2 regions of the Weizmannia sp. FSL W8-0401 genome follow, and region 1 is predicted to be linked to the other one. Evidence: a T-box and tRNA genes for the amino acid it is inferred to sense, from the RefSeq annotation. Region 1 holds a T-box; the other holds one or more tRNA genes.

Region 1 (6,085 bases):
TCTTTCAGCATCGCCTGTGCCTTGTTCCACATTTCATCATCATCATAATACTTGTCCGTATTTTCCGGGTCACGGTACGACAAGCGGAACGAGTAGTCGGTAATGTTGAAATCTTTATAGACCTCAAGAATCAGTTCAACCACGCGCTTGAATTCTTCCTTAATCTGGTCCGGGCGCACGAAAATATGGGCATCATTCAGTGTCATGCCGCGCACCCGTTGCAGGCCGGAGAGCGCACCTGACATTTCATAACGGTGCATGAGCCCGAGTTCGGCAATCCGGATCGGCAATTCGCGGTAGCTGTGGATCGTATTTTTATACACCATCATATGGTGCGGGCAGTTCATCGGGCGCAACACGAGTTCTTCATTGTCCATTTTCATGACCGGGAACATATCTTCCTGGTAATGGTCCCAGTGGCCGCTCGTTTTATACAGGTCCACGCTGCCAAGCACCGGCGTATAGACGTGGTCATAGCCGAGTTTGACTTCCTTGTCGACAATATACCGTTCAATGATGCGGCGGATCGTTGCGCCTTTTGGCAGCCAGAGCGGCAGGCCTTGTCCGACTTTTTGCGAGTTCGTGAAAAGTTCGAGTTCTTTCCCAATTTTCCTGTGGTCGCGTTCTTTTGCTTCTTCCAGGAATTTCAAATGGGCCTCGAGATCCTCTTTCTTGAAGAAAGCCGTCCCGTATATGCGCTGCATCATTTTGTTGTTGCTGTCGCCGCGCCAGTATGCACCGGCAATGCTTAATAATTTGAATTCCTTGATTTTTCCGGTTGACGGCACATGGACGCCGCGGCACAGGTCAACAAATTCGCCCTGTTCATAAACCGTGACCGTTTCGTCCGGAATCGCATCAATCAGTTCAAGCTTGTATTCATCATTCGCAAATATGTTTCTGGCTTCGTCACGGGATACGACTTTGCGGACAATTTCAAGGTTTTCCGCAGCAATTTTTTTCATTTCCTTTTCAATTTTCGGCAAGTCTTCCGGCGTGATCGACGCGTCAAGATCCATATCGTAATAAAATCCGTTTTCAATTGCAGGGCCGACGCCAAACTTGACATTGCCATACAGGCGGCGGACAGCCTGTGCCATTAAATGTGCCGTGCTGTGGCGCAGAATGCCAAGCGCATCTTCATGCTCAGGGGTGACGATTTCAATTGCGCCGTCTTCTTCAATCGGTGTGCGCAAATCGAGCAGTTTGCCGTTCAGTTTGCCGGCGAGCGCCTTTTTCCGGAGGCCCGGGCTGATCGATTGGGCAATCTCTTCCGTTGTTGTCCCAAATGGAAATTCCTTTAAAGCGCCATCTGGAAATGTGATTTTTACGATCTCTGCCATATGTCCCACTCCTTTAAAAATGATGTCAACGCGGGTGGCCGCAAGAACAAAGCAAAAAAATAAAACCCGTCCCCGGCAAGGGACGAGTTTTGTACACGCGGTTCCACCCTCATTTCCGCACGTCTCCACGTACGGCTTGAGTTTGATAACGGAAATATCCGCCAGCCGCTACTGATTTTGTTCACGGCTGAAGTTCGGAGGCGGTAAGCATCCTGCCCGTGCCGGAAAGCTTGCAGCCTGGGGCTTTCCTCTCTGAAAGGCGGTAACAGAATCCTGTTGTCCTCGTCATCACATTGAATTTTTCATTTCCAATTGATTATGTAAGTAATTATAGAAGTTTGCAATGAAAAAATCAAGGGATAGCCGATGGATTTTGTTGCCGTGCTGCATTGCCCCGGTTCAAGGCCCCCTTTTTATCATTCGCTGGCGGCGAGCTGATCGTGCATAAAGTGCATCCGGCTTTTCACGGCCACCCGTTCTTCAAAAATATTGCATATCGTACGGATCAAAGCATGGTCCGGGGTATCCGTATAAATTTCAATGCGGGCAGGCGCAATCGATAAAAGCGGTGCAATCGTGACAGAGTCAATATAGACAGGGTGGTTGGACAGAAGCCTGCGGTCAATCAGCCCATCCAGTTCTTCCCTCGTCATTTCCCGGAATTGGCCGTTGTAAAATTTCACCTGTTCCCCGAGGCAGAGCTTTATTTTTTCTCTTTTTGGTTCTTTTTGCTTCAAGTAATCCCTCAAGCTTTGCACAAAAATCTGGTATTCCTGTTCCATTTTGTATTCGTCAATCGCAATACCGATGTATCGGTCAAGGCAGTCAAAATAGCCTTTTAAGCGGAACGTCAGCACGGAAGCGAGCGGCAATGTGCGCGATTCGCCAACCAGCGGTGCGACCGCCCCTTCGATGGCGGCACGTTCTTCAATCCCGCCCGCCATATCCGTCAGCTCCGGCCGCTCTCCTTTCAGCATGCCGGCCACGATTTCGAGTATCCGGTTTTGCTCTTCTTTCGCCCGAAAAAAATAGGCTTGGTGCAATTGATTGCAAATCCACTCGTTTCTTTTTTTCTTCATGATAAAATCTGCAACGGCCGCCTGCAGTTCCTTTTTACTGCCGGCCGCTTCCACCACATAATGTATTTTCCCATGCAGCACTGCTTCCCGGATTTTCACAGCGCGCCCTTTTTCCTTTGCAAAATATGCTTTTATCCATAATGCATCATCCTTGTCCCTGATCAGGAATTCCAATCCAAGCCCCCCCTGTACGGTAAAACATGCTCGTTTGCTTTACCTTATGTATATGAAGGGGCACCGGCAAATAGAAGGCGGCAAAGCGTTACGAAATGAAAAAGGCGGGCCCCCTTCATATAAGGGTCAGGCCCGCTGGTTCGGCCCCTCCATCCGGACAGGGACGCTTAAATATTTAATGCGCTCAAGGATGCGCGCGGCTTTCAATTCTTCCTTTTCCCCGCGCTGGGTATAAGTGAAATGGTATTCTAAATCCTCATAGCTGAAATTGGATGTAAAAAAAGTGGGAAGGTCTTCCTGCATCCTGTATTGGAGAATCGGGCCGAGCACTTCATCCCGCGTCCAGCTCGAGTTCGTTTCCGCGCCGATATCATCCAGCATCAATACGGGCACTTGTTTCACCATATCCAGCTTTTCCCCGGTGGAGTGGTCGCCGATGGAATCCTTCATTTCGCGGAAAAACTCGGGCACATACACAATTAAAGAAGAGACCTGTTTCCGGTCCGCCAGCTCGTTCGCAATCGCACCAAGCAAATACGATTTCCCGACGCCGAAATTGCCGAATAAATATAACCCCTTCATTTTTTTGCCCGGCTCGTATTCACGGACAAAGCGATGCGCAAAATCGTATGCATCCAGGCGCCCCGTTTGTTCAAGGAAAAAATCGCCAAAGGATGCCGCCAGTATTTTTTTCGGCATGTGCATGCTTTGGATCAGCCTGCGCGTTTTATTGCGCTCATCCTCCAATATTTTCTTCTGGCACCTTTTATAGTGGATCTCAATATTGCCATGTTCAATAACAAGTTCCGGCACATATCCTTTCATCATATTCACGCATTCGCCAAGGCTTTTGCACCGGCTGCAATTTTTTTCCTGTGAAATGAATTCGTACAGTTTCATCCAGCTTTTTTCAATCATCGATCTTGTGACTTCGCCGCGGTGTGCATCCAAAAAAGCGCGGACGTCGGGATGCGTGATGATTTCCTGCTTCATTTCTTCATAACGCTTGCGGAAACCGGGATTGGATGAAAGCCTTTTGAGCGTCTCGTTTATGTTTTCCACCGCCTTCACCCTTTCTTGTATTGTTCACGTATTTTTTCAAGCCTTTTCCTTTTCTCTTCCAATGACTCCCCATCGGCTTGGACTGCGGCCGCAGCGGTTTTTTGGTCTTCTTTTTTAAACCAGTCCGGCAGCTTCTCAACACGGACCGGCTTTCTCCGTCCGGTGCCGTTTTTCTCTTTATTGTTCAGCCATTGTTTGTACTGGCGGTCTTCTTTTTTGGCAAACGCCATCGCTTCCTTAGCGGTTTTCAGTTTTTTGCGCGCCCAGTGGGAGGCCACTTTTTCCAAATAATTTTTCGACAGTTTCATATCGGTTTTAAATAAAACATATTGGATCAATACATTTACAACCCCGAGGGGAAGCTGCTGGGCAAACATGACTTCTTCAATGGCGGCAAGATCTGCTTTCGCCGGTTCGCTGCCGCCTGAAAAATCGATGAGCATTTGCCGTGGAGAGGTCGTTTCCAGGTAGCGGAGGAATTTCTCCTCATCGTTTTCCGGCTCTTTTTGTTCTTTCGCATCCGTTTCTGGCTGGAAGCGGTCAACAAGGCGCGGCAGTTCATCATGATGCTCAATCTGGAACCAGCTGCGCGCGATTTTCCGCAAATCCTCCACCCGGATTTCCAAGTCCGCCGTCAATGCCTGGAGTAAAATTTTCTTCATGTCCAGTTCATTTAAACCGTATAAAAATGAAAGCTTGACAATCGCTTCCCTTACTTCTGGCGTGATGGCGCGCAGCGGAATCAGGTCGTCACGCAAGTTTGCATATAAAAGGTCAAAATTGAAATGGGTGTTTTCGATTTTAATGACCGGGGCGGCGTTTTTTTCGATATAGCGGCGGTTTTCCTCCAGCCGGCTGAGTTGCTGTGCTTCTGCGTCATTCAGCACTTCGGGGCCGATTTTTGCGGCATACACATCCTGGAATGAGCGGGTGATGTCCCGGTACTCGCCCGGTTCTACGGCACGGTCGGAAAAGAAGTTTTTCAACCGCAGGAAATGTGTCCTGCCGAGCTGCCGGTACAGGAAAACATTTAACAAACCGTCGTTAAAAAACTGTTCCGGGGACAGGGGCGGCTGCAGTTCGTATATAAACATGCGGATGTCGTCCGTTTGTTTCATATATGTTTTCAAAAGCCCGATGCCTTCAAGTTTCAGCCGGGCTTCGTAAATTTCGGACAGATTCATGGACAAAAAGCTCATCAGGTGGTAATGGTTCCAGTCTTCAGACCAGAGCCGGCCGACTTCCACTTCATTCCACAGTGTCATATACAGGCTGTAACATTGCGGCCCGATTAACGGCTGGTACAGGAGCGAAATGACCTTTTGATCATAATCCTGGAGCAGGCCGTTCGACGATGCGCGGTAACGGTCAGCCGGCTGTATTTCATTCCATATCTGTTTCATAAAAGGCACTCCGTTTAAGCATTCTTGTTGAGCAGTTCTTTCAGTTCATCGAGAAAAACATTCAAATCTTTAAACTGGCGGTAAACGGAAGCAAAGCGGACATAGGCCACTTCATCCACTTTTGACAGCCTGTCCATGACCATTTCCCCGATCAGGGTGGAACTGACTTCTGTATATCCTTGCCTGCGGATTTCTTTTTCGATCTCCATGGAGATTTTTTCAAGCTGGTCCAGCGACACAGGCCGTTTTTCACACGCTTTAATCAGCCCGCGCAAAATTTTCTCACGGTTAAATTCTTCGCGGTTGCCGTCCTTTTTCACGACAATGAGCGGGGTTTCTTCCACTTTTTCAAACGTGGTGAAGCGGTAAGAGCAGTCTTCGCATTCACGCCTTCTGCGGATGGAACGGCCTTCGTCGACCGGCCTTGAATCGATCACACGCGTATTGTTGCTATGGCAAGACGGACATTTCATATGAACCCCCCGTTCTGATACATTCTTATTACCATCATATATAAAAGAAGGCGAATAGACAACAGATTGCCATTAGAAAAACGGGATGAAAAATCACCCCGCACGTTTTTGGAAAGCTTCTGTACCTGTTGCGGCACCGAATGCCGGCCTCGGGCTTCCTTCCGCCGCCATAAAGGATCCCTGACGTTTTATGAACCGCCATTTTTTACTTCCGGCCGTAGTGGATCCACAGCCTGTTTTCCTTTTCTTCCATTTTAATTCCCCGAAAGCCGGCGGCAAGTTTTTCTTTTTGCGCGCTGAAGTCATTCATCGGGATCGGGGTGACTTCCCGGCAGGCAGGCGGAACCGGTTCGTACAGGTCTTTCACGAATACATAGCGCGTAAGGCCGCCGTATTTTTCGGTCAGGGCCGCAATTTGCATGCCCTGTGCAAATTTATCTTTCAAGCTGGGCATGTTAAAGGGCGCGACCGTACAGCAAATATAGCGGAAGGAATGGCCTTCCTTCCCGAGTTCTTCCATAATCACGCCGGCGAGTATTTTTTGCAGACGA
Region 2 (6,085 bases), 1.9 Mb from region 1:
GTCGATTTCAGCCATCGTGTAAATTTTAATGCCCAGGTTGCGGATGAAATCCTTTTCCCCTTCGTCCAAATCCCGCTGCCCGATCAGGACAACATGCTCCGCTTTCAGTTTCGGAATATAGCCGTAAACGCCCGTTAAAGAAGCATGCCCGTACCCGAGGCTGGCGGCAAGCGGCATGCCGTGAACATTTCCGGAAGGGCTTGTCTCAGGAGTATTCATATCCGCATGCGCATCAAACCAAATGACGCCGAGATTTCTGTAATGTTTGCTGATGCCGGCAATTGTCCCAATGGCAATGCTGTGGTCGCCGCCAAAAATAAGCGGGAACCGGTTGCTTTTTACAATTTCATCTGTATGCTCTGCAATGAACTGGCTCGCTTTTGCAATCGTTTTTAAATTTCTTGCATTGACTTCGTCATCAGGGAGCTGCTCCGCCCTGCCAATTTCAATATTGCCCAAATCGGTAACCGCGCAGCCGAGTTTCTCGAGTCCTTCTTTCACACCTGCATACCGGATCGCCTGCGGGCCTAGATCCACCCCTTTATACCGCTGCCCAAGATCCATTGGAACCCCCATTATTGCAATATGTTTCTCCATCAGACTGTCCCCTTTCCTTCTCTCTATCTATCATTGTAAAATTGTTTTCCAATTGGCTCAACTGTACAAAATTCTGTATAATTATTCAAGAAAATGGAGGTGAGACTATTCATCTTAAAGGGGCCTTCCTTCACCAATCCAGAAAACCCATCAACCATCCGCCAACAACACTGGAGTTGTATTATAGAGTGAAAAATATTTACAGACAAATAAAAAACGCTCAAACCCTTTTATATCAAGAGGTTTGAGCGTTTAAACTTTAAGCGGAAGACGGGACTCGAACCCGCGACCCACACCTTGGGAAGGTGTTGTTCTACCACTAAACTACTTCCGCATATTTGTAGAATACCACATATTTTAAAAAAAGAAAAGAGTGAGCCATGCAGGATTCGAACCTGCGACCCTCTGATTAAAAGTCAGATGCTCTACCAACTGAGCTAATGGCTCGTAAAAATCTATATATCCATTGGCGTAACCAATTCAATAGAAAAGGCTGGGCCAGCTGGATTCGAACCAACGCATGACGGAGTCAAAGTCCGTTGCCTTACCGCTTGGCTATGGCCCAATTATCTATAGTATGAACCCTCTCACCAAAAAAATGCACCAAAGTGCATGCCCAAAAAATGAGATGGTGGAGGGGGACGGATTCGAACCGCCGAACCCTGAGGGAGCGGATTTACAGTCCGCCGCGTTTAGCCACTTCGCTACCCCTCCGTAAATGGTGCCGGCCAGAGGACTTGAACCCCCAACCTACTGATTACAAGTCAGTTGCTCTACCAATTGAGCTAGACCGGCATACAAATGGAGGATGACGGGCTCGAACCGCCGACCCTCTGCTTGTAAGGCAGACGCTCTCCCAGCTGAGCTAATCCTCCAAATATGTAAATGGTGACCCGTACGGGATTCGAACCCGTGTTACCGCCGTGAAAGGGCGGTGTCTTAACCGCTTGACCAACGGGCCAAAAAAATATAAGCTTCCAATCGGGCTCGAACCGATGACCTCTTCCTTACCATGGAAGTGCTCTACCTGCTGAGCTATGGAAGCATATGACTCCGCAGGTAGGATTCGAACCTACGACCGATCGGTTAACAGCCGATTGCTCTACCACTGAGCTACTGCGGAATATCGGGCCCGGCAGTGTCCTACTCTCGCAGGGGGAAACCCCCAACTACCATCGGCGCTGGAAAGCTTAACTTCCGTGTTCGGGATGGGAACGGGTGTGACCTTTCCGCCATCGTCACCGGACCTCAATGACAAAAATCATTATAACAAAGTTTCCATTGCTTATCAACAGGAATTATGTGATTCCCTGAAAACCGGATGGGAGAAAAAACTGTAAACGGAGAATGCGTTTCTAACTTTGAAAATGGTTCAGCGCCAGTGCCTTTGGTAAGGCACCTCCGCTTTTCTATTGTCCAGCTCCGGGCGCTATCGGCTAGTGAACTTCCCGTCCCCCTTTCCTACGATAAGCGGGCATCGACTCGCCTTTAGGGCTCGTCGTGTTTCCTTTATCTCAGGCGGGGGCCTTGAAGTTCATACGCCGATGACCAAGGCGCTTCCGCTTTTCTATTGTCTAGCTCCGGTGCCTAGCCCCTCGAGGTCGAATCACCTGCCCGTCACGGAGCCAAAAGACGGCTCCATGCCGGTCAGAACATTCGCTTGTCGGGGCTAAACAAGGCACCTTCGCTTTTCTATTTGGTTAAGTCCTCGATCGATTAGTATCCGTCAGCTGCACGCGTCACCGCGCTTCCACCCCGGACCTATCAACCTGATCATCTTTCAGGGATCTTACCAGTTAAACTGTGGGAAATCTCATCTTGAGGGGGGCTTCATGCTTAGATGCTTTCAGCACTTATCCCTTCCGCACATAGCTACCCAGCGATGCCTTTGGCAAGACAACTGGTACACCAGCGGTGCGTCCATCCCGGTCCTCTCGTACTAAGGACAGCTCCTCTCAAATTTCCTGCGCCCGCGACGGATAGGGACCGAACTGTCTCACGACGTTCTGAACCCAGCTCGCGTACCGCTTTAATGGGCGAACAGCCCAACCCTTGGGACCGACTACAGCCCCAGGATGCGATGAGCCGACATCGAGGTGCCAAACCTCCCCGTCGATGTGGACTCTTGGGGGAGATCAGCCTGTTATCCCCAGGGTAGCTTTTATCCGTTGAGCGATGGCCCTTCCATGCGGAACCACCGGATCACTAAGCCCGACTTTCGTCCCTGCCCGACTTGTAAGTCTCGCAGTCAAGCTCCCTTATGCCTTTACACTCTGCGAATGATTTCCAACCATTCTGAGGGAACCTTTGGGCGCCTCCGTTACCTTTTAGGAGGCGACCGCCCCAGTCAAACTGCCTGCCTGACACTGTCTCCCACCCCGGTAAGGGGTGCGGGTTAGAATTTCAATACAGCCAGGGTAGTATCCCACCGATGCCTCCGCCGAAGCTGGCGCTCCGGTTTCCAAGGCTCCTACCTATCCTGTACAAGCTGTACCAAAATTCAATATCAGGCTGCAGTAAAGCTCCATGGGGTCTTTCCGTCCTGTCGCGGGTAACCTGCATCTTCACAGGTACTATAATTTCACCGAGTCTCTCGTTGAGACAGTGCCCAGATCGTTACACCTTTCGTGCGGGTCAGAACTTACCTGACAAGGAATTTCGCTACCTTAGGACCGTTATAGTTACGGCCGCCGTTTACTGGGGCTTCAGTTCAGAGCTTCGCCTTGCGGCTAACCCCTCTCCTTAACCTTCCAGCACCGGGCAGGTGTCAGCCCCTATACTTCGCCTTGCGGCTTCGCAGAGACCTGTGTTTTTGCTAAACAGTCGCCTGGGCCTATTCACTGCGGCTTCCCGGGGCATACACCCCAAAAAGCACCCCTTCTCCCGAAGTTACGGGGTCATTTTGCCGAGTTCCTTAACGAGAGTTCTCTCGCTCACCTTAGGATTCTCTCCTCGCCTACCTGTGTCGGTTTGCGGTACGGGCGCCTTTCACCTCACTAGAGGCTTTTCTTGGCAGTGTGGAATCAGGAACTTCGGTACTTTAATTTCCCTCGCCATCACAGCTCCGCCTTGGCGCGAAGGATTTGCCTCCGCACCGGCCTAACTGCTTGGACGCGATCAACCAGTGTCGCGCTTGCCCTATCCTCCTGCGTCCCCCCATCGTTCAAACGGTGAAGAGGCGGTACAGGAATATCAACCTGTTGTCCATCGCCTACGCCTTTCGGCCTCGGCTTAGGCCCCGACTAACCCTGAGCGGACGAGCCTTCCTCAGGAAACCTTAGGCATTCGGTGGAAGGGATTCTCACCCTTCTTTCGCTACTCATACCGGCATTCTCACTTCTAAGCGCTCCACCGGTCCTTCCGGTCCGGCTTCAACGCCCTTAGAACGCTCTCCTACCACGGACACCAAACGGTGTCCATCCGCAGCTTCGGTGATACGTTTAGCCCCGGTACATTTTCGGCGCAGCGTCACTCGACCAGTGAGCTATTACGCACTCTTTGAATGATGGCTGCTTCTAAGCCAACATCCTGGTTGTCTAAGCAACGCCACATCCTTTTCCACTTAACGTATACTTTGGGACCTTAGCTGGCGGTCTGGGCTGTTTCCCTTTCGACCATGGATCTTATCACTCACAGTCTGACTCCCAAGCATAAGTTTTTGGCATTCGGAGTTTGTCTGAATTCGGTAACCCGATGAGGGCCCCTCGTCCAAACAGTGCTCTACCTCCAAAACTCTCCGCTTGAGGCTAGCCCTAAAGCTATTTCGGAGAGAACCAGCTATCTCCAAGTTCGATTGGAATTTCTCCGCTACCCACACCTCATCCCCGCACTTTTCAACGTGCGTGGGTTCGGGCCTCCAGCAAGTGTTACCTTGCCTTCACCCTGGACATGGGTAGATCACCTGGTTTCGGGTCTGCGGCCTCATACTCTTTCGCCCTGTTCAGACTCGCTTTCGCTGCGGCTCCGCTTCTTCAGCTTAACCTTGCATGAGACCGTAACTCGCCGGTTCATTCTACAAAAGGCACGCCATCACCCGTTAACGGGCTCTGACTACTTGTAGGCACACGGTTTCAGGATCTCTTTCACTCCCCTCCCGGGGTGCTTTTCACCTTTCCCTCACGGTACTGGTTCACTATCGGTCACTAGGGAGTATTTAGCCTTGGGAGATGGTCCTCCCGGATTCCGGCGGGATTCCTCGTGTCCCGCCGTACTCAGGATCCACTCGGGAGAGAACGAAGTTTCAGTTACAGGGCTTTTACCTTCTCCGGCAGGCCTTTCCAGGCCGCTTCACTTACCCCGTTCTTTTGTAACTCCCATATGAGTGTCCTACAACCCCGGAAGGCAAGCCTTCCGGTTTGGGCTGTTTCCTGTTCGCTCGCCGCTACTTGGGAAATCGCAATTGCTTTCTCTTCCTCCGGGTACTGAGATGTTTCAGTTCCCCGGGTGTGCCCTTCCTGCCCTATGGATTCAGGCAGGAATCCTGTCCGATTAAAGACAGGGGGTTTCCCCATTCGGAAATCTCCGGATCAAAGCTTACGTACAGCTCCCCGGAGCATATCGGTGTTTGTACCGTCCTTCATCGGCTCCTAGTGCCAAGGCATCCGCCGTGCGCCCTTTCTAACTTAACCATAAAAGGTTTAAATCCAAAAATAAGCGATTCTCGGTTTACTTGGTTTATTTCTCCTATCCGGTTTTCAAAGAACACATACTGAAGGATTGGACCTTCAAAACTGAACAAAACGAAAACGCCAAACTTAATTTCGGAAAACCGAAGGTTTTCCTTTTATGTCTAGCTCCGGGCGCTATCGGCTAGCGTATTTCTACGTCTTCTCCCTACGATAAGCGGGCATCGATTCGCCTTTAAGGCTCATCGTGTTTCCTTTATCTCAGTCGAAGACTTCGAAATCCGTACGCCGATGAACGAGCGCCCTACGCTTTTCCCCTTAGAAAGGAGGTGATCCAGCCGCACCTTCCGATACGGCTACCTTGTTACGACTTCACCCCAATCATCTGTCCCACCTTCGGCGGCTGGCTCCGTAAAGGTTACCTCACCGACTTCGGGTGTTACAAACTCTCGTGGTGTGACGGGCGGTGTGTACAAGGCCCGGGAACGTATTCACCGCGGCATGCTGATCCGCGATTACTAGCGATTCCGGCTTCATGCAGGCGGGTTGCAGCCTGCAATCCGAACTGGGAATGGTTTTCTGGGATTGGCTTAACCTCGCGGTCTCGCAGCCCTTTGTACCATCCATTGTAGCACGTGTGTAGCCCAGGTCATAAGGGGCATGATGATTTGACGTCATCCCCACCTTCCTCCGGTTTGTCACCGGCAGTCACCTTAGAGTGCCCAACTCAATGCTGGCAACTAAGGTCAAGGGTTGCGCTCGTTGCGGGACTTAACCCAACATCTCACGACACGAGCTGACGACAACCATGCACCACCTGTCACTCTGTCCCCCGAAGGGGAAGGCCCTGTCTCCAGGGAGGT

Evidence for each region. The T-box of region 1 lies ahead of thrS (threonine--tRNA ligase). A T-box ahead of a tRNA ligase gene usually reads a tRNA of that ligase, here a tRNA-Thr.
Region 2: it encodes a tRNA-Thr, which carries the amino acid that the T-box ahead of thrS (threonine--tRNA ligase) is inferred to sense. The anticodon was not compared.

Annotation. Positions count from the first base shown of each region.
Region 1 is NZ_JBBPAG010000001.1:2,078,063-2,084,147, forward strand. Features, by position in the region: gene thrS (threonine--tRNA ligase) at 1-1,343, opposite strand, end outside; T-box leader at 1,419-1,641, opposite strand; gene NSU00_RS10185 (putative sporulation protein YtxC) at 1,760-2,596, opposite strand; gene dnaI (primosomal protein DnaI) at 2,723-3,667, opposite strand; gene NSU00_RS10195 (replication initiation and membrane attachment family protein) at 3,664-5,061, opposite strand; gene nrdR (transcriptional regulator NrdR) at 5,076-5,534, opposite strand; partial or broken gene NSU00_RS10205 (benzoate transporter) at 5,740-6,085, opposite strand, start outside.
Region 2 is NZ_JBBPAG010000001.1:189,225-195,309, reverse strand. Features, by position in the region: gene rocF (arginase) at 1-597, opposite strand, end outside; tRNA gene NSU00_RS01050 (tRNA-Gly) at 860-931, opposite strand; tRNA gene NSU00_RS01045 (tRNA-Lys) at 972-1,044, opposite strand; tRNA gene NSU00_RS01040 (tRNA-Gln) at 1,091-1,162, opposite strand; tRNA gene NSU00_RS01035 (tRNA-Tyr) at 1,227-1,311, opposite strand; tRNA gene NSU00_RS01030 (tRNA-Thr) at 1,317-1,392, opposite strand; tRNA gene NSU00_RS01025 (tRNA-Val) at 1,400-1,472, opposite strand; tRNA gene NSU00_RS01020 (tRNA-Glu) at 1,484-1,558, opposite strand; tRNA gene NSU00_RS01015 (tRNA-Thr) at 1,570-1,642, opposite strand; tRNA gene NSU00_RS01010 (tRNA-Asn) at 1,649-1,720, opposite strand; rRNA gene rrf (5S ribosomal RNA) at 1,728-1,843, opposite strand; rRNA gene NSU00_RS01000 (23S ribosomal RNA) at 2,294-5,225, opposite strand; rRNA gene NSU00_RS00995 (16S ribosomal RNA) at 5,545-6,085, opposite strand, start outside.